3 regions of the Mangrovibacillus sp. Mu-81 genome follow, and region 2 is predicted to be linked to each of the others. Evidence: predicted binding sites of a transcription regulator. Region 2 holds the regulator's gene; each other region holds the start of a gene.
The links. Region 2 encodes LexA, which represses DNA repair genes until DNA is damaged. Its sites were predicted from a motif close to CGAACATATGTTCG; they were not measured.

Region 1 (10,160 bases), on a different contig from region 2:
GCCATTACGTTTATTTACTTGATGCTGCTAATTTTACAGCTAAGCGGTTCCTTTGTTAAAGGGATGTTCGGGATCAACAGTGAACACGGGACTCTTCAGCCCTTCGTTTTGGCAGGGAGTATATTGACCATTCTGGCCGCGCTGTACTTTTCCGGTCATAAAACAAAATGGATTCAACAATATTCCATCATTCTTGCTTTGATTGCAGGTTGGATCATTTTTGTCTTGATGGGTCTCGGAGGACATGTAACAGTATCCAGCTCATGGTTTGCCTTACCTGAAATCCTCGCTTTCGGTGCTCCTTCATTTGATACGGGCGTCGTTATCACTTCCATATTCATTACCTTTTTGTTAACGACCAACATGATCGCTTCAATCAGGGTCACAGAGGAAGTGATGAAGTCACAGGGTCATCCAACATACGAAAGGTATACGAAAAGCGGGTTTGCCTCCGGGATCAACCAGATCCTGGGAGGAATATTTTCTGCCATCGGTCCTGTTCCTATATCAGGTGCTGCCGGGTTTGTGTCGGCTACAAGAATGTACAGCATTCTGCCGTTCATCGCCGGAAGTGTCATCATCATAGTCATCAGCCTGGTTCCTAAAGTGATGAATCTATTTGCCAGCTTACCTGCTCCGGTCGGGTACGCAGTCACGACAGTTATTTTCATAAAGATGGTTGGCCTTGCACTGGGGGAATACCATAAAGAGAAGGATCTGGAACGCACCCACTTCGTCGCAGGCATCTCCTTGATAGTCGGGGTAGGCGCCATGTTCGTACCTCCGGCCGCTTTCAAGGATGTTCCCGTGGTGGTGGCCTCCATACTAAATAACGGGCTGATCCTTGGTACCATCACAGGTATATTGGTAGAGCAGACCATCAGGTCAAAAACGGAAAAATCCATGAAAAGCCGGTAAATTCATTGTTTACCGGCTTTTTTTCGTATAGCATTAGAATGATGGAAGATCTTTCATCACAGACTAACTATATGTTTACCTTTCCTGCAGAGGGGGTATTCTTAGTATGTTTAGATTAGATTTCAGGCAGGTGGTTAAATGATTGAATTCAAGAATGTCAGAAAAGTGTATGAAGGCGGAACAGAAGCGATAAAAGGCATCGACTTGTTGATTCCTGAAGGAAAGCTTGTTGCACTGATCGGACCGAGCGGATGCGGTAAGACGACAACCATGAAAATGATCAACAAACTGATCGGGCTAACGAGCGGCACCATCACGATCAACGGTATCGACATATCGGAAAAAAATGAAGTGGAGTTGAGAAGGAATATCGGTTATGTAATCCAGCGAATCGGACTCCTCCCTCATATGACGATAGAAGAGAATATCAGCCTGATACCGAAGTTAAAAGGCTGGAAAAAGGAAAAATATGAATACAGGGTTGATGAATTGATGAATCTGGTAGGGCTCGAACCAGAGATTTACCGGAAGAAGTATCCTCTCGAACTAAGCGGGGGACAGCAGCAAAGGGTAGGCGTCATACGTGCACTTGCTGCTGAACCGCCAATTATCCTAATGGATGAACCTTTCAGTGCACTTGATCCCATAAGCAGGGAACAGCTGCAGGATGAATTGAAGCATATTCAAAGTTCCATACATAAAACGATCGTATTTGTCACGCATGATATCGACGAAGCATTGAAAATTGCAGATGAAATCGCCGTTATGAAGGATGGAAGAATCGAACAGATTGCCAAACCGGGCGAATTGATTGCTTCTCCTGCAAATGAATTTGTAAGGTCGTTTATCGGGGAGCATCGATTGAATGAAGGTAAAAAAGAGATATTGGTTGCCGATATCATGGATGTCAATCCAATTTCCATGCAAGACGGGGAATCTGAATATGAAACAATCTCCCACGACGCCACTCTTTCAGAAGCTGCCGGTCTCTTCATTTCTAAAGAACCGCAAAAACTCGTTGTCACAAAAGGCGATAAGTATATAGGAAGTCTGTCAAAAAGCGATATCCTTCATGCTGTCGCTTCTGAAAATAGAAGGGAGGCTCCATCACAATGATCCATGCCCTTTCGCTATCATTCATCAATACGATCACAAGCCGTTCGGATGACATCATCACCGGATTGGTTGAGCATCTTTATCTATCTTTTATATCGATCTTTATTGCGATCGTAATTTCATTACCGCTCGGAATCTATATTTCAAGAAAAAAGAATATTGCAGAGTTTTATATCGGTATAACCGCAGTATTCCAAACCATTCCGAGTCTTGCCTTATTCGGATTTCTGATCCCCCTCCTGGGAACCGGGAGCACAACGGCTATTATTGCACTTACCGTATACGCCTTGCTGCCGATTCTCAGGAACACATTTACAGGGATTGCAGGAGTGGATGAAGGCGTCATTGAAGCAGGCAAAGGAATGGGGATGACGGGCTCACAGCTATTGTTCAAGATTGAACTGCCCCTCGCCCTGCCTTTTATCATGGCGGGCATAAGGACGGCGACGGTCTTGACAGTCGGTGTGGCCACACTTGCGACATTTGTCGGAGCAGGAGGACTGGGAGACCTGATTTACCGTGGCCTTTCTACCTGGAACAATTCACTCGTTCTAGCCGGTGCGGTCCCTGCAGCACTTCTTGCATTATTTTTTGATTTTCTGTTAAGGCTTTTAGAAAATGCCACAACACCAAAAGGGTTAAAAGCCCGAAAATAATCTTACCAAAGGAGCATACATATGAAGAAAAAACTCTCGCCCTTCATTATCCTGCTGGCAGTCTCGATCCTCATCTCAGGCTGCGGGAATAGCGGAGGCAAAGACACGATCACTGTATCGGGTAAAATGTGGACTGAACAATTCATCCTTACTCATATCATGGCTGAACTACTGAAGGAAAAGACTGACCTTGATGTAAAGGTGGAAGAAGGTCTGGGGGAAGTCTCGATCCTTACACCTGCACTTGAAAAAGGTGATATTGATGTGTATGTGGAATATACCGGTACCGGGCTTGAAGCTGTCCTGAAAGAACAGGCAGCGGAAGGAGCTTCGGGGGACGAGATACTTGAACAGGTCCGAAAAGGATATGAAAAAAAATTCAATGTGACATGGCTGAAACCACTTGGATTTGAAAATACGTACACTCTTGCTTATACAGAGGATCAGGATTTCGATGCCAAAACGTTCTCTGATTTGGTACCTCTTTCAAAAGATCTCAGCTTCGGAGCACCTCACCAGTTTTACGAACGTGAAGGGGACGGCTACGATGCTTTTGCAGAAGCATACGGATTCAAATTCAAAGATAAGGAGAGCTATGATCCCAATATCATGTATGAAGCGGTGAAAAACGGGGATGTGGATATCATTCCTGCCTTCACCACTGACGGAAGAATTGAACGATATAACTTAAAGTCCACTAAAGATGATAAAGGTTTCTTCCCTCCATACGATGCGGCACCGGTCATACGACAGGAAGTACTGAAAGAACACCCTGAGGTTGAAGAAACACTGAATAAATTAGCAGGTCAGATATCAGAAGAAGAAATGAGTGAATTGAACGCCAAAGTAGATATTGATAAAGAGGAACCAAAAGATGTGGCACGTGAATTTCTCATTTCCAAAGGATTAATCGAAGAATAACTGATGATGAAGTGAATCCTTTCAACCGGGTTCACTTGTCTTACTTCGAATATATCCATATAATTTTGAAAAATAAAGGGAATTATGCTATAAAAATAGAATAGGACTTTAGAACGCAGATATAGATTCCAAAAAGGACGGTGCTTGATCATGATTGAAAATCCATCACGTGAAGAGATGGGACAAATATTGAAAGAATCCAAGAGAATTGCAGTCGTTGGATTGAGTGACAATCCCGAGCGTACATCACATTCTGTTTCAAAAGCGATGCAGGACCAAGGATACGAGATCATACCGGTCAACCCGGCCATCGAATCTGCATTGGGTGTAAAAGCGGTGTCAACATTAGAAGAAATTGAAGGACCGGTCGATATTGTCAATGTCTTCAGGCGTTCTGAATTCCTCCCGGAAATCGCGAAAGAATTTGATAAAATAGATGCTAAAGTTTTCTGGGCTCAGCTTGGAGTCATGAATGAAGAAGCTTTTTCTTTTCTGAAGGAACGTGGGTATACAGTGATTATGGATCGTTGTATTAAGGTTGAACATGCTTTAACCAAATAAATCTCACTGAGGCAAGCGGCATTCACCGCTTGTTTTTTTTCGGATTATTGATTACATCAAGAATGGTGAGAGGTTAAAACAGATGATAAAGCCACTGAAACCGGGCATTTTACAGAAAATAAATTTGCGAAAATGAAATAAAACGCTACAATATAGCATAGTGGTTTACCTTTGAAATGATGAAAAACAGGTAAACGAACAAATGTTCTTGTGTTATAGTAAGTATAGAACATTAAAAAAACCCGTGCAGTAAGTTCAGATACGGGCATAGAAGTTTGAAAGGGGAATGTTCGTGGCCAACCAGACACAGTCCATGGCTTATAATGATGATGCAATTCAGGTTTTAGAGGGCTTGGAAGCCGTTCGAAAGAGACCTGGTATGTATATTGGCTCCACTGACTCCAGAGGGCTGCATCATTTAGTATATGAAATTGTAGATAATGCAGTAGATGAAGCACTAGCAGGTTTCGGTAATGAAATCACGGTCACCATACATAAAGATAACAGTATTTCTGTTCAAGACAGAGGCCGCGGGATGCCTACCGGGATGCACAAAATGGGAAAACCTACGCCCGAGATCATACTGACAGTCCTTCACGCAGGAGGGAAATTCGGTCAGGGAGGGTACAAGACAAGCGGCGGTCTCCACGGAGTCGGGGCTTCCGTTGTCAATGCCCTGTCTGAATGGCTTGTCGTTACGATAGAAAGAGACGGCATCAAATATGAACAGCGCTTCATAAAAGGCGGAAAGCCTGAGACGACACTTGAAAAAATAGGCAAAACCAAAAAATCAGGAACTCTTATACACTTTAAACCAGATCCCGAAATATTCAGTTCCACCACCTATAATTTTGATACGTTATGTGAACGTCTAAGAGAGTCGGCCTTCCTGTTGAAAGGCTTGAAAATCGATATCATCGATCAACGTCACGACCAACAGGAAGTATTCCTTTATGAAAGCGGCATTCAAGCATTTGTAGAGTATTTAAATGAGGAGAAAGACAGCCTCCACAGCGTCGCGTTTTTTGAAGGAATCCACCACAGCATTGAAGTGGAGTTCTCGTTCCAGTTTAATGACGGTTTCTCTGAGAATATCCTTTCGTTCGTCAACAACGTTCGCACGAAAGATGGCGGTACCCACGAAGCAGGGGCTAAAACTGCCATGACAAGGGTCTTCAATGAGTACGCACGTAAAGCAGGCATCCTGAAAGACCGCGACAAGAACCTGGAAGGAACGGATATCCGCGAAGGCCTGGCAGCCATAGTGTCCGTCCGTATTCCGGAAGAGCTGCTGCAATTTGAAGGTCAGACGAAAGGCAAGCTCGGAACAAGTGAAGCCCGTTCTTCAGTGGATTCCGTAGTATCAGAACATCTTCTTTATTTCCTTGAAGAGAACCCTGAAACCAGTTCCCTGCTGATCAAAAAATCAATCAAGGCGGCTCAGGCACGCGAGGCAGCGAGAAAAGCACGGGAAGATGCGCGCAACGGGAAGAAACGTAAACGTTCCGAGACTGTTCTATCAGGGAAGCTGACCCCGGCACAATCAAGAAATCCGCAGCGTAATGAATTATACCTGGTAGAGGGAGACTCTGCAGGAGGTTCTGCCAAGCAGGGACGAGACCGTAAGTTCCAGGCAATCCTTCCGCTTCGGGGGAAAGTCATCAACACTGAAAAGGCGAAACTGCAGGATATCTTCAAAAATGAAGAAATCAATACCATCATCCATGCAATTGGCGGCGGGGTCGGACCTGAATTCAACGTTGAGGATATCAATTACGATAAAATCGTGATCATGACTGATGCCGATACGGATGGGGCACATATACAGGTTCTCCTGCTTACTTTCTTCTATCGTTACATGAAACCGCTCGTGGAAGCTGGAAAAGTGTATATCGCCCTTCCTCCGCTTTATAAAGTGAGTAAAGGCACGGGAAAGAAAGAAAAGATTGAATATGCCTGGACGGATGAAGAACTGCAAGGCGCCATGAAAAAGATCGGCAAAGGCTACATGATCCAACGCTACAAAGGTCTCGGTGAAATGAATGCTGATCAATTGTGGGAAACGACGATGGATCCTGAATCACGGGCCCTCATCAGAGTAAGGATTGATGATGCCGCCCGTGCTGAACGACGAGTCACGACGTTGATGGGCGATAAAGTCGAACCTCGCCGTAAATGGATCGAAAGCAATGTAGCATTTGGTTTGGAAGAAGACGGAAGCATATTAGAGAATGAAAACATTACGGTCGCAGAGGAGGGGTAAAGCATGACAACAGTAGAAAGATATCAAGATTTGCCTCTTGAAGAGGTACTTGGCGACCGATTTGGACGATATAGCAAATACATTATTCAAGAACGTGCGTTACCAGATGCCCGGGACGGACTGAAACCCGTTCAGCGACGGATCCTTTATGCCATGTATGTAGATGGGAACACACAAGAAAAAGGCTTCCGCAAATCAGCAAAGACAGTCGGAAATGTAATCGGTAACTATCACCCCCATGGTGATACCTCCGTTTATGATGCCATGGTGCGAATGAGTCAGACATGGAAAGTACGCAACTATCTTGTTGAAATGCACGGGAATAACGGGAGCATCGATGGCGATCCGCCTGCTGCGATGCGTTATACAGAAGCCAGACTTTCAGCTATTTCAATGGAGTTACTGCGTGATATCGATAAGAATACGGTCGAATTCATCCCTAACTTTGATGATACTTCAAGTGAACCGACCGTCCTCCCTTCCCGGTTCCCTAATTTACTTGTAAATGGTTCGACGGGTATATCAGCAGGATATGCAACCGATATCCCGCCACACCATTTAGGTGAAGTAATCGATGCGGCCATTATGCGCATTGAAAAGCCGCAGTGTTCAGTCGATGATCTTATGACTGTCATGAAAGGACCCGATTTCCCTACCGGGGGAATCATTCAAGGTGTGGAAGGAATCAAAAAAGCGTACGAGACTGGAAAAGGAAAAGTCGTTGTACGCGGAAAAGCTGAAGTAGAGGATATACGAGGAAGCAAACAGCAAATCGTTATCACGGAAATACCTTACGAAGTGAATAAAGCGAACCTTGTAAAGAAGATGGATGAATTCAGATTGGACCGCAAAGTGGAAGGCATCGCCGAAGTCCGGGATGAGACAGACCGCGAAGGACTCCGGATCGTCATAGAATTAAAAAAAGATGCAGATGCCAATGGCGTCCTGAATTATCTTTATAAAAACAGTGATTTACAAATTTCCTATAACTTCAATATGGTGGCAATTCATAAACGCCGCCCTGAACTTATGGGACTAAGACAGTTATTGGACGCATATATCGTACATCAAAAAGAAGTGGTTACAAATCGTACCAAGCACGACCTGAAGAAGGCGAGCGACCGTCAGCATATTGTTGAAGGGTTGATGAAGGCTCTATCTATTCTCGATGAAGTGATCGCCACCATCCGTGCTTCAAAGGATAAGAAGGATGCGAAGAACAACCTAATCGATCAGTACCAATTCACTGAAGCCCAGTCAGAAGCAATCGTAAGTCTCCAGTTATACCGATTGACCAATACTGACATTACTGCTTTAAGAAGTGAAGCCGAAGAGCTTCAGAAATTGATCGCGGAATTAACAGGCATATTAGAAAGCGAAAACAAGTTATTCAGTGTCATCAAAAAAGAATTAAAAGCGATCAAAAAACAGTTTGCAGATGCACGCCGTACACAGATTGAAGAAAAAATTGAAGAAATCAAAATCAATCTTGAAGTATTGATTGCAAGTGAGGACGTTATGGTGTCAGTTACACGTGATGGATACATCAAGCGGACGAGCCTTCGTTCATACTCTGCATCAAATGGTCAGGATCTTGCCATGAAAGAAACGGACAGGCTGCTTGCTCAGTATGAGATGAATACAACTGATGTTCTTCTGGTCTTCACCAACAAAGGGAACTATATCTACTGTCCTGTACATGAATTACCGGATATCCGCTGGAAGGATCTTGGCCAGCATGTAGGGAATATCGTCCCGATCGATCGCGATGAACAGGTATTAAAAGCGATTCCGATCAAGGAATTCAATGAAGGAAAATACCTTCTGTTCGTTACCAGAAACGGCATGACCAAAAAATCTGAACTCTCTCAATATAAAGCGCAGCGATATTCCCGTCCACTTGTCGGAATCAACCTCAAAGGCAATGATTCTTTAGTTGATGTACATCTGACAGATGGAAATCAAGATCTTTTCCTTGCCACGAACTTGAGCTATGGTTTATGGTTTGCTGAAGAAGATGTCAGCATCGTAGGTCCAAGAGCGGCTGGAGTCAAAGGGATTAATCTTAAAGATGAGGACTATGTCGTTTCAGGTAAAGTGGTGAGTGATCCGGCTAAAGAGTATGTATTCCTCGTCACTCACCGCGGAGCAGTGAAAAAGATGAAGCTCTCAGAATTTGAAAAGACTACGCGGGCCAAACGCGGAGTCATCATGCTCAGGGAACTTAAATCCAATCCGCATCGGGTCGTTCGTATCGAAGTGGTCAAGGACACTGATACGATAGAACTGATAACGAATAAAAGAAAGACCGAAAATGTAAAAATTTCGGATTTACGGGCGAATGACCGGTATTCCAATGGTTCATTCGTGATTGATGAAGCTGAAAGCGGCCCGGTTACAGAGACTTGGGTTAAACCAACTGAAAATAACGAGTGATTCGAAAAAACGGCTAAGGAGTCCTTAGCCGTTTTTTTATGGAATAAACCGCTATGACATTGCCATCCCGTAAATAGCTGTAAGTACATTTCAATTTGACTATATTGTATATAAAACGAATTTATATACTGGATTGTTGTACAATCATAATGCATGATTGTACAACATTAAATAATTTTACATCAATATGTAATTTGCAATTGATAGAAAAATGTTTATTTGATAGATTAAAAAAGTGTCATTTGGGGTAAACATACATAGGTTCATACATTTACATTTTATTACATACTGGAGGGCATTCATCTATGGATTTATTTAACACCATTATCGGTACGTTAAATGAGTATATGTGGTCATATATTCTTATTGCAGGTCTCGTTGGGCTTGGACTTTATTTTTCACTTCGCACCAAGTTTGTACAGTTTCGATATATTGCTGAAATGGGACGTTTACTGACAGATAAAACAACGATTTCAGCAGAGGGGAAAAGAGGGATTTCCTCATTCCAGGCATTCACAATCAGTACGGCATCGCGGGTTGGTACAGGAAATCTTGCAGGTGTTGCCACGGCGATTGCCGGTGGAGGACCCGGTGCTGTGTTCTGGATGTGGCTGATTGCTCTCTTAGGAGGGGCGACAAGTTTCATTGAAAGTACTCTCGCTCAAATTTATAAAGTGAAAGATGGAAAAGACGGATTCCGCGGCGGTCCGGCTTATTACATGGAAAAAGGGCTGAACGCCCGCTGGATGGGAATACTTTTTGCTGTTATTATTACTTTTTGTTTTGGATTGGTGTTTAATTCCGTACAATCCAATACGATTTCACTTGCAATGGAAGGTGCTTATTCCTTTGATCGTTTAACTACTGGAATCATTTTAGCGGTATTGACGGCTGTCATCATCTTTGGAGGAATCAAGCGGATCGCCCATGTTACACAGATACTGGTTCCTGTCATGGCGATCCTTTATATCATTCTAGCCTTATACATTCTGATCTCGAATATCACGCTGCTTCCTGATATGTTTGCCCTTATATTTGAGAGCGCATTTGGATTCAGGGAAGTTGTAAGCGGCGGCGTTGGAGCGGCTATCATGATGGGTATCAAACGAGGGCTATTTTCCAATGAAGCAGGTATGGGTAGTGCGCCTAATGCAGCTGCATCTGCAGGTGTCTCGCACCCCGTTAAACAAGGTTTGATCCAGACTCTTGGTGTGTTCACCGATACATTGATCATTTGTACGGCTACTGCATTTATGATCATTCTATCAGACCAATATACTGCGGGAATC
Region 2 (10,160 bases):
ATACCGCCCAAAAAACAAGGGATTTAATAAAGAAATCTTTGGGCGGCATATTATTCATTGATGAAGCGTACTCACTTGGGAGGGGCGGAGAGAAGGACTTTGGTAAAGAGGCAATAGATACACTGGTTAAACATATGGAGGATAAACAGCATGAGTTCATCCTAATACTTGCAGGTTATTCAAGGGAAATGGATCACTTCCTGACATTGAATCCAGGGCTGCAATCAAGATTCCCGCTCGTATTTCACTTCCCCGATTATTCAGTAGATCAATTAATGGAAATAGGGAAAAGGATGTTGGAAGAGAAAGAATACTTACTAAGTTCCGATGCAGAGAGAAAAATCAGGGAGCATTTATACTCAGCAAAAAATTCCTTATCACCGATGGCGTTTTCAAATGGAAGGTACGTGAGGAATATACTGGAAAAATCGATTCGTGCACAGGCGATGAGATTGCTGTTGGAGGATTGTTACAATAGAAATGACTTGATCACCATCAGGACCAATGATTTGACCTTTACTAAATCCTCTGCAGAATAATTTATGGTTCCAACAAAAAATGCATTCTCCCGGGAGAATGCATTTTTCTAATGTTAGCTTTGTGCCCGCAGGCTTCTGTTGGGTAATCGCCATTTATACAAGTATGATAAGACGCGTAACGATGTCGTAAGGATAAATAATGTATAAAGTTCAAATGCTGAATTTGTGACACCGAGTCCAACAGCTGCTCCGCACATGACAGCCCAGACAGCATAAATTTCGGAGCGGAGAACAAGTGGTTTTCTTCCTGCTAACAGGTCCCTGATGATACCCCCTCCGCTACCGGTAAGGACTGCTGCGACAATGACCGCGGATAAAGGATGATCCATATTCGATGCATATAATGCACCCTGAATCGCGAAAGCAGAAAGACCTACAGCATCAAAAAAATTCCCCCATCGTCTCCAATGTTTCAGCAAGTTATTCGGGAACAAAAAAACAGCAGTGATCGCCAATAATGCAATTTGAAACAGCATTCCCTGTTCCCATAAAGCCGAAACTGGAACCCCGATTAGTAAATTCCTGATGGCTCCGCCGCCGAATGCGGTGACGATACCTAATATATAAACACCGAGAATATCATATTCCTCTTCCATGGCTATGATGGCACCTGAAACAGCAAACGCAATAGTTCCGATGATACTTAATACTTCCCAAGTCATACGAATGCCTCCTAACCTTATCCTCATTCTATGTAGATCAAGAATGAATCTTTTTCAATCAAACATACATGATTTTATCATGAAAATCTTCAATTGCAACCATTTTTGATTACTTTATACATAGAGTTTGTGAATAACTTTTGATATGATGAAATCTATACAAATTCACTAACGGAAAGAAGGTTGCTTATTGAAAAAAGAAGTGAAGGAAAAAGTCCTGTTAGTCGGTTGTCAGCTGGATGAAGATGACCTGCGTTTTCAATATAGCATGGAAGAACTTGAAGAATTGACGGAGACCGCTCAGGGAGCAGTACTTGCGATTCTATCTCAAAAGAGAGACCGGATCCATCCTGGTACATACATAGGGAAGGGGAAGGTAGAAGAACTGGCAGCACTGGAAGAGCAGTTTGAACCGGATATCATCATATTCAATGGTGAACTTTCCCCAAGTCAAATACGGAATTTATCAAAGGAATTAGATGCAAGGGTCATCGACAGGACACAACTTATATTGGATATTTTCGCACAGCGGGCACGTTCGCGCGAGGGGAAGCTGCAAGTTGAATTGGCTCAGCTTCAGTATTTGCTTCCGCGGTTGATCGGACAAGGTACATCCCTTTCGAGACTGGGAGGGGGGATCGGAACAAGAGGCCCTGGTGAAACGAAACTTGAAAGTGACAGAAGACATATCCATCGCAGAATCGATGATATCAAAAAGCAGCTCCAAACGATTGTCGAACACCGGGAAAGATATCGCGAAAGAAGAAAGAAAAACAAATCATTTCAGGTAGCTCTTGTAGGCTATACAAACGCAGGTAAGTCAACGTTATTCAATCGGATGTCTATTGCTGATTCACACGAAGAAAATCAGTTATTTGCCACATTGGATCCGATGACAAGAAAAATGAGTCTGCCAAGCGGCTATTTCACGTTACTGACAGATACAGTCGGATTCATACAAGATCTGCCTACTTCCCTTATCGCGGCTTTCCGTTCTACTCTCGAAGAAGTAAAGGAAGCAGATCTTCTTTTACATGTTGTGGATAGCTCGAATCCAGATTATCACCAGCATGAAGATACTGTTCAATCTCTGCTTAAGGACTTGGAAATGGACAAATTGCCACAGCTGACCGTTTATAATAAGAGAGATATCAGTCATGCCGATTTTGTTCCTGACAGTGAAGCGGATCATATCATGATCAGTGCCCTGAACAGCGAAGACCGTAAAGAGCTACTAGTTAGGATCGAGGGTATAGTCAAGAAGCAAATGAATTCATATCACGTAGTCGTACCTGCAAGTGAAGGTAAGAACATTTCCAGGTTTAAAAATGAAACAATCACTTCACACCTTGAATTCCTCGAGGACTCCCAGTCGTACGAGATAGAAGGGCATCACCTCGAAGATCATCAAATCAGCGGAATCATCAAGAAATTCCAAAAACAGAAGGGACGCAAGTAATGTTTGATCAATTAGTACATGGTGAGGTATTACAACCTCTTGTTAGTAAAGTAGAAGCTTCAGTAAAATCTATTCATAAAGCAATTGATGAACGTGCTGAGAACAATCAGTTTAAAGTGCTCAAGTCATTTCAGAAGCATAAGGTAAGTGACTCGCACTTCATTCCATCCACGGGTTATGGTTATGACGATATAGGCAGGGATACACTTGAAAGCATTTATGCGGATGTATTTGGTGGAGATGCCGGTCTGGTCAGGCCGCAAATCATTTCAGGAACCCATGCTATCGCCATCGCACTTTTTGGAGTATTGAGACCAGGAGACGAACTGGTTTATTTAACAGGTAAACCGTATGATACACTCGAGGAAATAGTGGGTGTCCGGGGTGAAGGAACTGGTTCGTTGAAAGATTTTAACATTTCATATAAATGTGTGGATCTGGATGACTCCGGTAAGGTCGACTATGCGAAGGTACAGCAGACAATCTCTCCAAAAACCAAAATGGTGGGAATTCAACGTTCGAAAGGATATGCAAACCGTCCTTCCTTCTTAATAGAAGAAATCAAAGAAATGATTTCGTTCATTAAAGAAATTAATTCTGAAATAGTGGTATTTGTAGATAATTGCTACGGGGAATTCGTTGAGGAGCTTGAACCCTGTCACGCTGGAGCAGACCTTATAGCGGGATCCCTCATCAAAAATCCTGGAGGTGGTCTTGCTAAAACAGGCGGGTATATTGTAGGGAAGAAAAATTTAGTGGAATCCTGTTCCTACAGGATGACGTCTCCCGGAATCGGTGCGGAGGCAGGTGCCTCTCTTTATAGTTTACAAGAGATGTACCAAGGGTTCTTCCTTGCACCCCATGTAGTTGCGCAGTCTTTGAAAGGAGCTGTTTTCACTTCTGCATTGTTAACAGAGTTAGGGATGAATACTAACCCTTCCCCGAACGAAATACGAACGGATCTGATCCAATCAGTACAGTTTGAAGATAGGGAAAAGATGATTGCATTTTGCCAGGCAATTCAGATGTCTTCACCAATCAATTCACATTTTACTCCATATCCCAATTACATGCCGGGATATGAAGACGATGTCATTATGGCTGCAGGTACCTTCATACAGGGTTCGAGCATCGAATTATCGGCGGACGGACCAATACGTCCGCCTTATACCGCCTATGTACAAGGGGGATTGACGTACTCTCATGTGAAAATTGCTGTATGCACGGCAATAGACAATTTAATCGAAAAAGGTTTAATAAATGTTTAAAAAGGATAGTAGAAGAGTAATTGGATTGTCTATAACCGACTATCCTTTTCTTTTGAAAATTCATGTAAGAATTTCTAACATATGATTGACAGAACTTCTAACAATACATATAATGATACTATAAAGGAAAAGAAAAGGAGGAATCAAGATGAGTGGAAGTGAAATTCGTCGAACGATGGCTTTATTTCCTATAAGTATTGTCATGCAGCTCACGGACTTGACGGCTCGTCAGATTCGATACTACGAAGAGCATGAATTGATTACTCCTGCACGAACAGAGGGGAATCGTAGGCTCTTTTCCTTGAATGACATCGATAAATTGTTAGAAGTCAAAGATTTGTTAGATCAAGGGGTGAACATGGCGGGAATTAAAAAGATATTTTCTGTTACCGCTTTGTCTGAAACAAAAGTAGTGTCTGAATCAAGTAAACAAGAGGAAGAAAAAGTACGACAGGATCTAACTGACGAACAGTTGCGGAAATTACTGCGAAATGAATTGATTCATTCCGGGAAATTTAACAGGGCTTCGTTGCGTCAGGGAGACATGTCCCGCTTTTTTCATTAATAAATAACCTTTAATTAAATCTGAGGAGGAATTACGCAAAATGGCAAAGTATACTCGTGAAGATGTGGTTAGATTAGCGAATGAAGAAGGTGTTAAATTCATTCGTCTGCAATTCACTGATATTTTAGGGACAATTAAAAACGTGGAAATCCCTTTCAGTCAGCTAGAGAAAGCATTGGATAACAAAATGATGTTTGACGGATCTTCAATTGAAGGTTTTGTGCGAATCGAAGAATCGGATATGTACTTATTCCCGGACCTTGACACTTGGCTTGTGTTCCCTTGGACAGCAGAAAAAGGGAAAGTCGCTCGTCTGATCTGTGATATCTATAACCCTGATGGTACACCATTCGAAGGGGATCCGCGCAACAACCTCAAGCGAGTATTAAAAGAAATGGAAGAGCTTGGATTTACTGATTTCAATCTTGGGCCAGAACCTGAATTCTTCCTATTCAAACTGGACGTAAATGGTGAACCTACTCTTGAACTTAACGATAATGGCGGTTATTTTGACCTTGCACCAACTGACTTAGGTGAGAACTGCCGTCGTGATATTGCCCTTGAATTGGAAGAAATGGGCTTTGAAATTGAAGCTTCCCATCATGAGGTTGCACCTGGTCAGCATGAAATCGACTTTAAATACGCAAGTGCATTGAGAGCTTGTGACGACATCCAGACGTTCAAACTTGTTGTGAAAACAATTGCTCGCAAACATGGTCTGCATGCTACATTTATGCCAAAACCATTATTTGGTGTGAATGGTTCCGGGATGCATTGTAATATGTCACTATTTAAAGATGGTAAAAATTCTTTCTTCGACGAAAAAGGAGATTTACAATTAAGTGACACTGCACGCCAGTTCCTTGCTGGAACAATCAAGCATGCGACGGCGTTCACTGCGATCACCAATCCTACTGTAAATTCGTATAAACGACTAGTACCAGGGTATGAGGCTCCTTGCTATGTTGCATGGTCTGCTCAAAACCGCAGTCCTTTGATCCGTATCCCTGCATCCCGTGGTATCAGTACCCGTGTAGAGGTGCGGAGTGTTGACCCGGCAGCCAATCCTTACCTGGCTATGTCAGTACTTCTGGCCGCTGGGCTTGACGGAATTAAAAACAATCTTGAAGCACCTAAACCAATAGACCGTAACATTTATGTAATGGATAAGAAGGAACGTGAAGAAGCAGGAATCATTGATTTACCAGCTACTTTACATGCTGCCCTTGAAGAATTGAAAAAGGATGAAGTGATCGTTAAATCACTAGGCGGTCATATCTTCGAACACTTTGTGGAAGCAAAGGAAATCGAGTGGGATATGTTCAGAACACAAGTACATCCTTGGGAGAGAGAACAGTATATCCAAATGTATTAAGACCTAAATTTATATGAATACATGATATAAAGCCGGCGCGATCCATTGCGCCGGCTTTTTTATGTCAAAATAAAAAAAGAGGCTGTGACAAAACAAAAAACAACTGCCTATAGGCGAACATTACTATTTCCGTGCAAGACTTCGCTTTCCGCGGGTAGCCCGTGATCCTCCTTTTCCCGCAGGAGTCTTCGTCTTACACTCCAATCAACCACTGGAACAAGCTATATACAAAATGGACATTTGAACAAAGCTAATAAAAACCCGAACTTACTTGAACTTAGAGTTCAAATTAGTTCGGGTTTTATTCAGAACTTTTGTTCCAGACTCTTTAAAGATTAATGCACTTGCCGATATACCCCGATGACTTTTCCTAAAATAGATACATTCCGTAAGATGATCGGACTCATGGAGGAGTTCTCAGGCTGTAATCTTACAAAATCCCTTTCTTTGAAGAAGCGCTTGACTGTTGCTTCATCTTCTTCCGTCATGGCAACGACAATATCTCCGTTGTTGGCTGTCTGCTGCTGGCGTACTATGACGAAGTCCCCGTCAAGGATCCCGGCTTCGATCATACTATCTCCCATGATTTCAAGCATAAAGACCTGTTCATCTGAAGGGGCAAGACGCTCAGGAAGAGGAAAGAACTCCTCTACATTTTCTACAGCTGTTATTGGCTGACCAGCTGTGACCTTCCCGATGAGAGGAACATTTACAACCTTATTGCGAGGAATCGAATCTTCCTCTAAATCAAGGATTTCAATTGCTCTCGGTTTTGTCGGATCCCGGCGAATGAGCCCTTTGCTTTCCAATCTTGCTAAATGTCCGTGGACAGTGGAACTTGAAGCTAAACCGACTGCTTCCCCGATTTCACGAACGGATGGAGGGTAACCTTTTTCCTTCACTGATGCTTTAATGTATTGCAGTATGTCTTGCTGACGTTTAGACAATTTTGTCATATTCACGCACCTCTATTATCGATCTTATGTTCCCATTATAGCATGTCTAATCGAACGATACAAACATAAGTTCGAATTTTTAGTTGACACCAAACGAATGTTCGTATTACAATCGAGTTACAAAGAACAGAACAAACATTCGCATGGAGGTTATATTTATGTTATCACTTATTTGGAGTCGTTTCTCATATATTATAATTCTTTTCACACTATCCTTTTTGTCATCTGGCTACATTTTTTTAAGTGCGGACAGCAGTCCTGCATACGAAACAGTCAGAGTGAGTGAAGGGGATACCCTATGGACGATTGCAGAAAAGTTTGAAGAGGATTATTCTATGACAAGAGAAGAGTTTATTATTTGGGTGGGAGAAGAAAACAATCTTACTACCTACGTCATAAAACCTGGGATGTCCCTTGTATTGCCGGTGGAATCCCCCATATATCAGGAACACACGGATACACAGCTTGCCATGAATAACAAATAGAGGGTGAGATTCAATGAAAGCAGCGATTTACTGCAGGGTGAGCACGAAAAAAGATACGCAGGAAACTTCCTTGGAGAGACAGGAATCTGAATTAGTGAATCTTGCCGGAAAACACAACTTTGAGATTGCTGCCATCATTAAAGATCAGGCAAGCGGATTTGAATTGGACCGTCCCGGTGTACTAGTCTTGCTGGATTTAATAAAGGACCAATCCATCAATGCTGTGCTGATCCAGGATGAAACGAGAATAGGAAGAGGAAATGCGAAGATTGCATTGATTCATTGCATCTTAAAGGAAAATATAAAAATCATAAGTCAGACTCACAGTGGAGAGTTGCATTTATCCGAGTCGGATTCAATGGTCATCAATATCGTGAGCATGGTAGAAGAATATCAAAGAAAGCTGCATAATCTGAAGATTAAAAGGGGAATGAGAAGGGCAGTTGAAAATGGGTTCCGTCCTTATGATAATTTGAAAAATAAAGGTAATACCGAAGGCAGGGAACGAATTGAAGTGCCGGTTGAAGAAATTGTCCGCCTAAGAAAGAATGATCTGACTTTTGCGGAAATCGCTGCAACATTGAGAGGCTTTGGATATAATATATCAAAAGCGACCGTACATAGAAGATTTAAAGAATATATCTCTGCACAAGAAGAAACTTAATCCTTGTCATAGAGGCTGTTATCTAGTAACATATCGGTATATTTCAAAGAACTGAAGATATACGTTGATAATAGCTGTAAAGGAGTTTTCGTTCATGCTTTCAAAGAAAAAGATGAATAGAATTAATGAACTTGCCAAAAAGTCAAAAGCAAGTGGATTAACTGATAATGAAGCAAAAGAGCAGACTAAATTAAGAAAAGAATATCTGGAAACCTTCCGTCAGTCAATGAAAGGTACGATTGAAAACACACGAGTATTTGACTCTGAAGGCAATGAAGTAACACCAAAGAAAGTAAAGGATATTCAAAATAAGCGCAAAATGCATTAATAAATACAAGGCTAAATTATTATTGGATAAAGTGGTTTTTGCTCTGGCGCTAGCCTGCAAAGTCTTGCAAGGAAAATAAATGCGGTGCCTAACAAACACAAGATTAATTAAAGAGACAGGGACAAAAGCATTTTAGTTCAAGTAAGCCCGAACTCATTTGAATTCAAGGATTCAAGTAAGTTCGGGTTTTTTATTCGTTTTATTAAAAGGTTTATTTAGAATCAACACTGTTCGTCTTAAGGTAATTGTTTTTTGTTTTGTCCCAGCCTCCTTCTAGTACTGAACAATGGTTTACTATACAAAATCCCATTCCGCGAAGGTTTTTATTTTTCAACATAATAAAGTCATGTTATCATTCAAGTTAGTTGTATAAACTACTGAATAAGATTAATATTAATAAGAAGTAAGAAAAGGAAGGATGTCTGACATATGTTTGATAATACGGATCAGTTAGCTATTAATACAATAAGAACATTATCTATCGATGCAATTGAGAAAGCAGGTTCGGGACACCCGGGAATGCCTATGGGTGCTGCACCTATGGCGTATACCCTTTGGACACGCTTTATGAATCATAATCCAAAAAACCCTGATTGGTTCAACAGAGACCGCTTTGTATTGTCTGCGGGGCATGGTTCGATGCTGCTTTACAGCCTTCTCCATTTATCAGGTTATGACGTTTCAATGGATGACCTGAAGGAATTCCGCCAATGGGGGAGTAAAACACCGGGACATCCTGAGTATGGTCATACACCAGGCGTGGAAGCCACAACAGGACCTCTTGGACAAGGTATCGCCATGGCAGTTGGAATGGCACTTGCAGAAAGACATCTGGCTGCGACCTATAATAAAGATGATTACAATTTAGTGGATCATTATACATACTCGATCTGTGGTGATGGTGATTTAATGGAAGGTGTATCTTCCGAAGCAGCTTCTTTGGCGGCTCACCTTAAACTTGGACGTTTGGTTGTCCTTTACGATTCAAATGATATTTCATTGGATGGAGAGCTGGATAAATCTTTCTCTGAAAGTGTAGAAGGTCGTTTTGAATCGTATGGCTGGCAATATATCAGAGTGGAAGACGGAAATGATCTTGAGGAAATTTCAAGAGCGATTGAAGAGGCTCAGTCAGATACATCCCGTCCGACAATGATTGAAGTGAAAACAGTCATCGGTTACGGTGCTCCGAATAAATCAGGTAAATCAGATGTACATGGTGCTCCGCTTGGAGAAGATGAAATGAAGCTCACAAAAGAAGCTTATAAATGGACTTTTGATCAAGATTTCCATGTTCCTGATGAAGTATACAGCCGTTTTGAAGAAAAAATCCAACAGACAGGATCTCAAAAAGAAGAAGAATGGGCCAATCTCTTCATTAAATTCAAAGAAGAGTATCCAGAGTCAGCTGTCCAATTGGAAACTGCAATCAAAGGGGAACTTCCTGAAGGATGGGACAGTGAAATACCTGTCTATGAAGAGGGTAAATCATTGGCGAGCCGTGCTTCTTCAGGAGAAGTACTAAATGCCATTGCTAAAAAACTTCCTTCATTCATCGGGGGATCTGCCGATTTGGCAGGTTCGAACAAAACCATGATTAAAGGAGAGGCAGACTTTACTCCTGAATCATATGAAGGAAGAAACATCTGGTTCGGAGTCCGCGAATTCGGGATGGGTGGAGCCATGAATGGTATGGCTTTACACGGTGGTTTGAAAGTATTCGGCGGAACATTCTTCGTCTTCAGTGATTATTTAAGACCTGCGATCCGTTTAGCAGCACTAATGGGTCTCCCTGTGACATATGTTTTCACTCATGACAGCATAGCGGTCGGAGAAGATGGACCGACGCATGAACCGGT
Region 3 (10,160 bases), on a different contig from region 2:
TCATCGATGGAGCGGAAGCGCTGCTGAGGGAATTGCTGTCGATTCCGGAAAATTATCACGTATTGTTTATGCAGGGAGGGGCATCCCTTCAATTTTCCATGATTCCGCTGAATCTCCTCGGACCCCATGAAACGGCCGAGTATATCGTGACGGGCAGCTGGTCAAAAAAAGCGGTGAAAGAAGCGGATAAAGTCGGGGAAGTACGGACGCACACGCCGGATGCTCAAACAGCCATCCCTGCTTATCGGGCTAAGGGTTTTTCGGAAAGCAGCCGTTACGTACATATCACATCGAATAATACGATAGAAGGAACTCGATTTAATGAATATCCGGATACGGGGGATGTCCCGCTGATCGCAGATATGTCATCTCATATTCTTTCAGAGAAAATCGATGTTTCTAGATTCGGTCTTATTTACGCAGGAGCCCAGAAGAATCTCGGTCCTTCAGGGGTCACTGTTGCCATCATCCGCAAAGATCTGGTCGGGAATACACCGGAATATTGTCCGGCGCTCCTGAATTATGAAACGTATGTCAAACACGGCTCACTCTTTAACACACCGCCTACCTTTTCCATTTATGTATTGAAACTTGTGCTTGAATGGGTGAAGGAAAACGGCGGAGTAGAGGGGATGGAAGAATGTAATCAGGAAAAAGCACAACTCCTGTACTCCTGTATCGATCAATCCGGGTTATTTCACAACACTGTCTCTGAGGCAAATCGTTCACTGATGAACATTCCATTTACGGCAGGCAGCGATGAAGTAAACGCCAGGTTTTTAAATGAAGCAAAGGAAGCCGGCTTCGAGTTTCTGAAAGGCCACCGGTCAGTGGGAGGAATGCGGGCGAGCCTTTACAACGCAATGCCGGTCGAAGGGGTGCAGGCGCTAGTCAATTTCATGAAGAACTTTGAAAAGAACGAAGTGAAGGAGGATCATCATGCTGTCAATTAATACGTACAATGCGATATCAAAGAGCGGGTTATCATTAATCGAGGACGACATCAATTACCACCTGAACGGGGAAGGAGATCCGGACGGGCTCCTTGTGCGTTCGAAGAATCTTCATGACTTCACTTTTCCTCCGTCTTTAAAAGCGATAGCCCGTGCCGGGGCGGGGGTCAATAATATTCCGGTGGATGCCTGCACCGATAAGGGGATCGTCGTATTCAACACGCCAGGTGCAAACGCCAACGCCGTCAAAGAACTTGTCCTGGCGAATCTGATTGCTTCTTCCCGAAATCTTTATTCAGCGGTGGGCTGGGCAAAAACGCTTTACAACGAGGAAGATGTATCGACTGTCGTTGAGGCAAAAAAGAAGGAGTTCGTCGGAAGTGAAATCAAAGGGAAAAAGCTCGGAGTTGTAGGGCTGGGTGCAATCGGAGTCCTCGTTGCGAACGATGCCCTGGCACTCGGCATGGACGTCGTCGCCTACGATCCATTCATTTCAGTCGATGCCGCCTGGAGACTATCACAAGATGTGAAACGCGCGCATAATATTGAAGACGTATGGGCGCAATGCGACTTTATCACCTTCCACATCCCGCTTACCGGTCAAACGAAGCATTTTGTGAACAATGAAAGCTTTCAGCGTATGAAAAAAGGCATCACCCTCCTGAATTTCTCCAGAGGGGAGCTTGTGGATGAACATGCGCTTGGAGAAGCATTGAAAGCCGGCACCGTTAGAAAATACGTCACCGATTTCCCGAATGAATTCGTATTGAAGCAGGACAATGTCGTACCGGTCCCACACCTTGGGGCTTCAACCATCGAATCGGAAGAAAACTGCGCCGTCATGGCGACACAGCAGCTGAAAACGTATCTGGAGACCGGGAACATCAAGCATGCCGTCAACCTGCCGGACGTGGAACTCCCTTACAGCGGGAATATGCGGGTGACCGTGATGCACCAAAATATCCCGAACATGGTCGGCAGCATCACCACGACTCTATCCGGCTACGCGGTCAACATCGCCGACATGATCAACCGAAGTAAAAACACATGGGCCTACACGATGATCGACCTTGACCAAAAACTGACAGAAGAAGAACAAAACGATGTGAAAACCAAGCTGAAGTCGATTGAAGGCGTCGTATCGGTTCGACTCATCTAAATACTATGACTAGAACTCCCTTAACCCGAGAAGAATGTGTAATAGACACTAACTTGGATTAAGGGAGGTTTTCATCTATGCCAAGCGTATCCTATCAGGGTTCCACTTTATTTTTCGATGATATAGGAAAGGGGACACCGCTTGTATTTCTTCATCCACCGGGGATGGGGCGAGTTGTATTCTCCAAACAGCATACCCTTGCCAAACAATTCCGGCTGATCATCCCTGACCTGTCGGGACATGGGGATTCACCGTCCCTGAAGACATTCGTCAGCATCGACTCATATGCGGAAGAAATCAACTTCATTCTCGATCACTTAAAGATTTCCACTTGCATCCTCATCGGTTATTCGGCAGGGGGAGTTGTGGCACAACGATTTGCCGCTGCATACAAAGATAAGGTAACGTCACTCATCCTGATCGGAGCTTATCCGAAAGTAATACACAGGAAGCTGAAGCTGATGCACTTGATCGGAATGAAAATGGTACGGAATCATCCCGTCCGTCTCGCGAAAATCATTTCCAAGGCTCATACAAAAAGTAAGGAAGAACGGAAACAACTCATCCTTCATATGAACAAAGCGAATCCGGAAATCTGGTACCATTTTTACAAACAGTCCCTTCAATATGACGGCATTGAAGAAATGAAAGAGTGCAAACTGCCGCTTCTCTTAATTTATGGGGAAAAATCAGATTGGGTAAATGATCAACTGGAGTGCTACAAAGATTGTCATCCTAAAAAAGTATATATCATACCCGGTGCCTCCCACCAAATTCCGACCCTTTACCATGATGCGCTCAATGCCATCCTGCTGGGCGAAGCGGGGAACTGAGTTGTTTCTTTTAAAGAGAATAGGGTAAAGTACATCCCGGGACCACAACCAAGAGAGGAGAATACTATGGGCATTCATCATTATTTCAAAAGCCTTTCGGACCTCGAGACGCTCGTCCGCTGTCCGGGGCGATTCAAATATCACGAACATAATGTCGCCAGCCATTCATTCAAAGTGACCAAGATTGCGCAATTCCTGGGCACCGTCGAGGAACAGAATGGACAAGAAGTCGACTGGAAATCCCTTTATGAAAAAGCACTCAATCATGACTATGCCGAACTGTTCACAGGTGACATCAAGACACCTGTAAAATATGCATCTGAGGAACTTCGCGACTTATTCAGCCAGGTCGAGGATGAGATGGTGAAGAAATTCATCTCTACAGAATTTCCATCGCAATTTCAGGAGGTATACAGAGGGAGGTTCAAAGAAGGAAAAGACGCTTCCCTGGAAGGAAAAATCCTTTCTGTCGCAGACAAAATCGACCTCTTATATGAATCGTTCGGAGAAATCCAGAAAGGAAATCCCGAGCCGCTATTCATGGAAATCTATCAAGGGGCTTTATCCACAATCGTGAAGTTCAAAGAATTGGACTGTGTCCAATACTTCCTCGAATATATACTCCCCGACATGCTTTCCGAGAAGTTCATCCCTCACAGTGAATTAAAAGAACGCACCGAACGATTGATCCGCGCAGGGGGCGAATAAGAAGAAAATCCTTTCCTATACGAAGCATATTCGTTAAAATATGGGTATTCCCTTCAATCGAGGAGAGTGAATCGTGTCTAAAATCATTCTAGGAATCTTTCTGCCGGGTTTGCTGGTTGTTCTGTTTACCAGAGTCACATACAATCATTACGTCGGACTCATCCTTACCGTAGCCCTGATTGCTGCATCCGTTTATAAAGGATATACAGATTCCTGGTGGCTGATCGTGGTCGATGCCGCGTCACTGACCGTCGGATTCTGGTACAGCAATCAAATGATGATGAAAGCAAAAGAAAACGCCTGAACACTGTGATAACAACGGTGCTCAGGTTTTTTTCTTGTGGATTGTGGATAACGTGGTGGGGTTTGTGAATAAGTGAAGATTTTATTGAGTTATACACAGGGTGAGTCGGATTGATTAAAGTTATTCACATTATATCCACTCAGTTGTGGGTAAATTTCGTTATTTTCCACAGTTATTCGAAGGTTATGCACAGACTTATTCACAAGCTGTGTGTATATTTGTTCAGAAAGTCCGTTTCAGCGGTTTGGTGGTGGGGAAGGATGGAGGGGAGCGGGGCTTGGGTGAAGATTTTTCGACAAGAAGCTCAATTAATGAGATTCCCGCGCAATAAATCTGAAAGCAGCGCAATTATAAGGAATCCGGCGCAATTATTTTTATTGTGACGCAATTATTGGGAAACCGGCGCAATTACAGTCGCCGTCATGAATAACTACCCCGCATTCCAGCTGAGAATGGATGGATTCGTTCAATTTCAAACCAATTTTTAACGCAAATCACCCAAATACCTTGTCTACTCAGCGGATTTCCCTCCAAAAATCCCCATTACTCCCGGCCAATTCATCTTCACCCAATTTATTAAAATCCCTTCCTTCTCCCTCCAAAGCAACTTCAAAAAATAAACGAACTTTTGTTCGCTTTTTGTTGGTTATTCCTGTATGAAATGTGGTAGAATGTGTATAGATGAATGGACTGTGTTTATTATGTGAATAAATAGGTAAATAACAAGGTACGGATCCTTTATATATAGGAGGTTTCACGGTGAAGGAACAATTTCAGTTAAAGTCCAAATACAAGCCGGAGGGCGATCAGCCCAAGGCGATTGACAGATTGGTTCAGGGAGTTAATGAAGGGAAACGTCATCAGACGCTCCTCGGGGCGACGGGCACCGGTAAGACCTTTACCGTTTCCAACGTGATTCAGAAAGTGGAGAAACCGACATTGATCATTGCCCACAATAAGACACTTGCCGGACAGCTCTACAGCGAGTTCAAGGATTTTTTCCCTGATAATGCCGTCGAATATTTCGTCAGCTACTACGATTATTATCAGCCCGAGGCATATGTTCCTCAAACCGATACATTTATAGAAAAAGACGCGAGCATCAATGATGAAATCGATAAACTCCGCCATTCGGCTACCTCGGCGTTATTCGAGCGGAGAGATGTCATCATCATCGCTTCCGTCTCCTGCATATACGGGTTGGGTAACCCGGAAGAATACCGTGAGCTTGTCCTTTCCCTGCGAACAGGGATGGAGATTGAAAGAAATCAGCTCCTGAGAAAGCTTGTGGATATCCAATACGAACGGAACGATATCGATTTCAAGCGTGGAACGTTCCGTGTCCGCGGCGATGTTGTCGAGATCTTCCCGGCTTCCCGTGATGAACACTGTATGCGCGTGGAGTTCTTCGGGGATGAAATCGACCGCATCCGCGAGGTCGATGCACTGACCGGCGAAATCATGGGTGACCGTGATCATGTCGCCATCTTCCCGGCATCCCACTTCGTAACACGTGAAGAAAAGATGCAGGTCGCAATCAAAAATATTGAAAAGGAATTGGAAGAGCAGTTAGCGGTCATGAAGGAAGATGGGAAGCTCCTCGAGGCACAGCGCCTCGAACAGAGAACGCGCTATGACCTTGAGATGATGCGTGAAATGGGCTTCTGTTCCGGGATTGAAAACTATTCCCGCCACCTGACGCTGCGACCTTCCGGTTCCACACCTTATACATTGCTCGATTATTTTCCCGATGATTTCATGATCGTCGTCGATGAATCCCATGTGACCCTTCCCCAGATCAGGGGGATGTTCAACGGTGACCAGGCACGTAAAAAGGTGTTGGTCGACCATGGTTTCCGTCTGCCTTCAGCAATGGACAACCGGCCGCTGCGTTTTCAGGAATTTGAGGAGAAAGTACAGCAGCTGCTTTACGTTTCAGCGACACCGGGACCATACGAACTCGAACACAGCCCTGAAATGATCGAACAGATCATCCGTCCGACAGGTCTTTTGGATCCCGTCATCGAAGTCCGTCCTATTGAAGGTCAGATTGATGATCTTCTCGGTGAAATCAATGAGCGGATCGAGAAGAATGAGCGTGTGCTCATCACGACGTTGACGAAGAAAATGTCAGAGGATCTTTCTGCTTATCTTAAAGAGATCGGCATCAAGGTACAATACCTGCACTCTGAGATCAAGACGCTCGAGCGAATCGAGATCATCCGTGATCTCCGCCTCGGGAAATATGATGTCCTTGTCGGAATCAACCTGCTCCGTGAAGGTCTTGATATTCCTGAAGTGTCGCTTGTATCGATTCTCGATGCAGACAAAGAAGGATTCCTGCGTTCCGAACGTTCCCTCATCCAGACGATTGGCCGTGCCGCCCGTAACTCGAACGGCAAGGTCATCATGTATGCAGATAAAATGACCGATTCCATGCAGAAAGCGATCGACGAAACGAAGCGTCGTCGTGAAAAACAGGAAGAGCACAACGAGAAACACGGCATTACTCCGATGACGATCCAGAAAGAAATCAGGGATGTCATCCGTGCGACTCATGCCGCAGAAGATGCAGGGGTTTATGAGGGGAAAGAGACAAAGGTTTCAAATATGTCCAAACCGGAGAGACAAAAACTTATTGCTAGCTTAGAAGTGGAAATGAAAGAAGCGGCCAAGGCGCTCGACTTTGAACGTGCAGCCCAGCTTCGCGACACCATTCTTGAGCTAAAGGCGGAAGGATGAAACAGGAATGGCCAAAGACCAAATTATCGTACAAGGAGCCAGAGCTCATAATTTAAAAAATATAGATATCAAAATCCCGAGGGATAAGCTGGTCGTCCTGACCGGTTTATCCGGGTCGGGTAAATCGTCGCTGGCATTCGATACGATCTATGCAGAAGGACAGAGACGCTACGTCGAGTCGCTTTCTGCTTATGCACGTCAATTCCTCGGGCAGATGGATAAACCGGATGTCGATTCAATTGAAGGATTGTCACCGGCCATTTCGATCGACCAGAAAACGACAAGTAAAAACCCGCGGTCGACAGTTGGAACGGTCACTGAAATTTATGATTATCTCCGGCTGTTATTTGCCCGTGTCGGGAAACCGATCTGTCCGAATCACGGCATTGAAATTTCTTCCCAGACAATCGAGCAGATGGTCGACAGAATCCTTGAATACCCTGAGCGAACAAAGCTCCAGGTGCTTGCGCCTGTTGTTTCCGGACGCAAAGGCACCCATGCCAAGACGCTTGAAGAAATCAAGAAGCAAGGGTTCGTCCGTGTCCGCGTGAACGGGGAAGTCCAGGATCTCAGCGAGGAAATCACTCTTGAAAAGAATAAAAAGCATACGATCGAAGTCATCATTGACCGGATCGTCGTGAAAGACGGTGTGGCGGCGCGCTTATCCGATTCATTGGAAACGGCTCTCCGTCTGGCTGAAGGCCAGGTCGTCATCGATGTGATCGGGGAGGAAGAGCTCTTGTTCAGTGAGCATCATGCCTGTCCTTATTGCGGATTTTCGATTACTGAACTTGAGCCGAGAATGTTTTCCTTCAACAGTCCTTTCGGGGCATGTCCAAGCTGTGACGGGCTGGGGACGAAGCTTGAAGTGGACAAAGACCTGGTCATCCCGAACTGGGACCGTTCCCTTAATGAGCACGCGATCGCCCCATGGGAGCCGACCAGTTCACAATACTACCCGTCCCTGCTGAAAGCGGTCTGTAACCACTACAGCATCCCGATGGACGTACCGGTCAAGGATATTCCGAAAGATAAGATGGATAAAATCCTAAAAGGCTCCGGCAAAGATGAGATCTATTTCCGTTACGAAAACGACTTCGGTCAGGTGCGTGAAAATTATCTTCGTTTTGAAGGGGTCATGAGAAATATAGAGCGCCGATACCGCGAAACAAGCTCTGACTATATCCGGGAGCAGATGGAGAAGTATATGGCACAGCAGGACTGTCCAACTTGTAACGGCCACCGCCTGAAGGAAGAAAGTCTGGCGGTGAAGGTGGATTCCCTTCACGTCGGGGAGGTGACTGCATTCTCGATTGAGGAAGCAGACAATTTCTTTGCTCAGCTTGAACTTTCCGAAAAAGATATGAAAATTGCAAGGCTGATTCTGAGGGAAATCCGCGAACGTCTCGGTTTCCTTGTGAACGTAGGCCTTGATTATCTGACGTTAAGCCGTGCCGCCGGAACCCTTTCAGGAGGGGAAGCACAGCGTATCCGTCTGGCAACCCAGATCGGGTCTCGCCTGACGGGGGTCCTGTATATTCTCGATGAGCCATCCATCGGGCTGCATCAGCGGGACAATGACCGCTTGATCGATACACTCAAAAATATGCGTGATATCGGCAACACATTGATTGTCGTCGAACATGACGAGGATACGATGCTTGCTGCCGATTATCTGATTGATATCGGTCCTGGTGCAGGAGTGCACGGTGGCGAAGTCATCTCTGCAGGAACACCTGAAGAAGTCATGGGTGACAATAAATCCTTAACAGGTCAATATTTATCCGGAAAGAGATTCATCCCTCTCCCTCAGGAAAGACGGAAGCCGGATGGAAGATATCTTGAAATTGTCGGCGCAAAGGAAAATAACTTGAACAACGTGAAGGCGAAGTTTCCTCTCGGCGTCTTTACGGCGGTCACAGGCGTTTCCGGTTCCGGGAAAAGTACACTGATCAATGAGATTCTTCACAAATCCCTGGCGCAGAAGCTTCATAATGCCAAAACCAAACCAGGTGAGCACAAAGAAGTGAAAGGGATCGACCATCTCGACAAAGTCATCGATATCGATCAGTCGCCGATCGGACGCACCCCGAGATCGAATCCTGCCACCTATACAGGTGTATTCGATGATATCCGTGATGTCTTCGCGACAACCAATGAAGCCAAAGTGCGCGGATATAAAAAAGGACGCTTCAGCTTCAATGTAAAAGGCGGAAGATGCGAAGCCTGCCGCGGTGACGGGATCATCAAGATCGAAATGCACTTTCTTCCGGATGTGTATGTCCCATGTGAAGTTTGCCATGGTAAACGATACAACCGTGAAACGCTTGAAGTTAAATACAAGGACAGGAATATTGCAGACGTCCTCGAAATGACAGTCGAAGATGCGGTGAAGTTCTTCGAAAACATCCCGAAAATCAAACGCAAGCTGCAAACGATCTTTGATGTCGGGCTGGGATATATCACACTTGGCCAGCCGGCGACGACCCTTTCCGGAGGGGAAGCACAGCGTGTCAAGCTGGCATCCGAGCTGCATCGCCGTTCAACGGGCCGTTCACTCTATATCCTGGATGAGCCGACAACCGGTCTTCATGTCGATGACATCGCAAGACTCCTTGTCGTCCTTCAGCGCCTGGTTGAAAACGGGGATACGGTGCTTGTCATCGAACACAATCTGGACGTCATCAAAGCGGCTGACTATATTGTCGACCTTGGTCCTGAAGGAGGAGACAAGGGCGGTACCATCATCGCCAGCGGAACCCCTGAAAAAGTGGCAGAAGCCAAAGGATCTTACACAGGTAAGTACCTGAAGCCGATCCTTGAACGTGACCGCGACCGGATGAAAAAGAAGATCCGTGAGAAGGAAGAAGTAACGAGTTAATAAATAATCAATGTAGAGCTGGAGAATTCCCTCCTGCTCTTTTTTTGCTTTTATTAAGAATTCACCAACTACCCGCATAGCGAAGTCTTGCACGGAAATCAACAGCGGAATGAAAAGTCAACAATCTTCAAATTCATGATTGACAATTCAACCAGAATCTTTTACCATTACCATAATACTTAATTACAGCACTATTTTAATTTAATAAAGCGATATCTTCTTATCCAGAGAGGTGGAGGGACTGGCCCTGCGATACCTCGGCAACGGGTTCTTTATGAATACCGTGCCAATTCCATCAAGTCACGTGACTTGAAAGATGAGAAGAGCGGGACATATACATATTTGTGCCTCTCTTCTTATGAAGGGGGGCACTTTTTATTTTCATCCATGTCCTTACCTGCCGGCATCAAGAAGATTCATAGAGAGAGGAGCAACACCTGTATGATCAGAGTTCAGAATGTTACGAAAGTATTTGAAACGAAGGATGGACCGTTCACTGCGTTGAAGGATGTATCCTTCCAGGTGGAAAAGGGAGAAATATATGGGGTCATCGGATTCAGCGGCGCCGGGAAAAGCACAC

Region 1: the regulator LexA is predicted to act here: its motif matches at 4,368-4,381, upstream of parE (DNA topoisomerase IV subunit B).
Region 3: the regulator LexA is predicted to act here: its motif matches at 4,579-4,592, upstream of uvrB (excinuclease ABC subunit UvrB).

The regions. Positions count from the first base shown of each region.
Region 1 is NZ_JBAJHU010000007.1:5,762-15,921, forward strand. Features, by position in the region: gene V6B33_RS14445 (purine/pyrimidine permease) at 1-918, shown strand, start outside; gene V6B33_RS14450 (ABC transporter ATP-binding protein) at 1,057-2,034, shown strand; gene V6B33_RS14455 (ABC transporter permease) at 2,031-2,690, shown strand; gene V6B33_RS14460 (ABC transporter substrate-binding protein) at 2,712-3,611, shown strand; gene V6B33_RS14465 (CoA-binding protein) at 3,759-4,172, shown strand; gene parE (DNA topoisomerase IV subunit B) at 4,465-6,435, shown strand; gene parC (DNA topoisomerase IV subunit A) at 6,439-8,871, shown strand; gene V6B33_RS14480 (alanine/glycine:cation symporter family protein) at 9,177-10,160, shown strand, end outside.
Region 2 is NZ_JBAJHU010000003.1:577,063-587,222, forward strand. Features, by position in the region: gene spoVK (stage V sporulation protein K) at 1-539, shown strand, start outside; gene V6B33_RS09990 (trimeric intracellular cation channel family protein) at 593-1,201, opposite strand; gene hflX (GTPase HflX) at 1,392-2,660, shown strand; gene V6B33_RS10000 (methionine gamma-lyase family protein) at 2,660-3,928, shown strand; gene V6B33_RS10005 (MerR family transcriptional regulator) at 4,077-4,493, shown strand; gene glnA (type I glutamate--ammonia ligase) at 4,534-5,868, shown strand; gene lexA (transcriptional repressor LexA) at 6,204-6,824, opposite strand; gene yneA (cell division suppressor protein YneA) at 6,983-7,309, shown strand; gene V6B33_RS10025 (YneB family resolvase-like protein) at 7,323-7,973, shown strand; gene V6B33_RS10030 (DUF896 domain-containing protein) at 8,068-8,301, shown strand; gene tkt (transketolase) at 8,731-10,160, shown strand, end outside.
Region 3 is NZ_JBAJHU010000002.1:188,051-198,210, reverse strand. Features, by position in the region: gene serC (3-phosphoserine/phosphohydroxythreonine transaminase) at 1-953, shown strand, start outside; gene V6B33_RS04695 (phosphoglycerate dehydrogenase) at 940-2,112, shown strand; gene V6B33_RS04690 (alpha/beta fold hydrolase) at 2,190-2,945, shown strand; gene V6B33_RS04685 (HD domain-containing protein) at 3,012-3,653, shown strand; gene V6B33_RS04680 (CsbA family protein) at 3,724-3,957, shown strand; gene uvrB (excinuclease ABC subunit UvrB) at 4,717-6,699, shown strand; gene uvrA (excinuclease ABC subunit UvrA) at 6,707-9,580, shown strand; SAM riboswitch class I at 9,798-9,903, shown strand; gene V6B33_RS04665 (methionine ABC transporter ATP-binding protein) at 10,022-10,160, shown strand, end outside.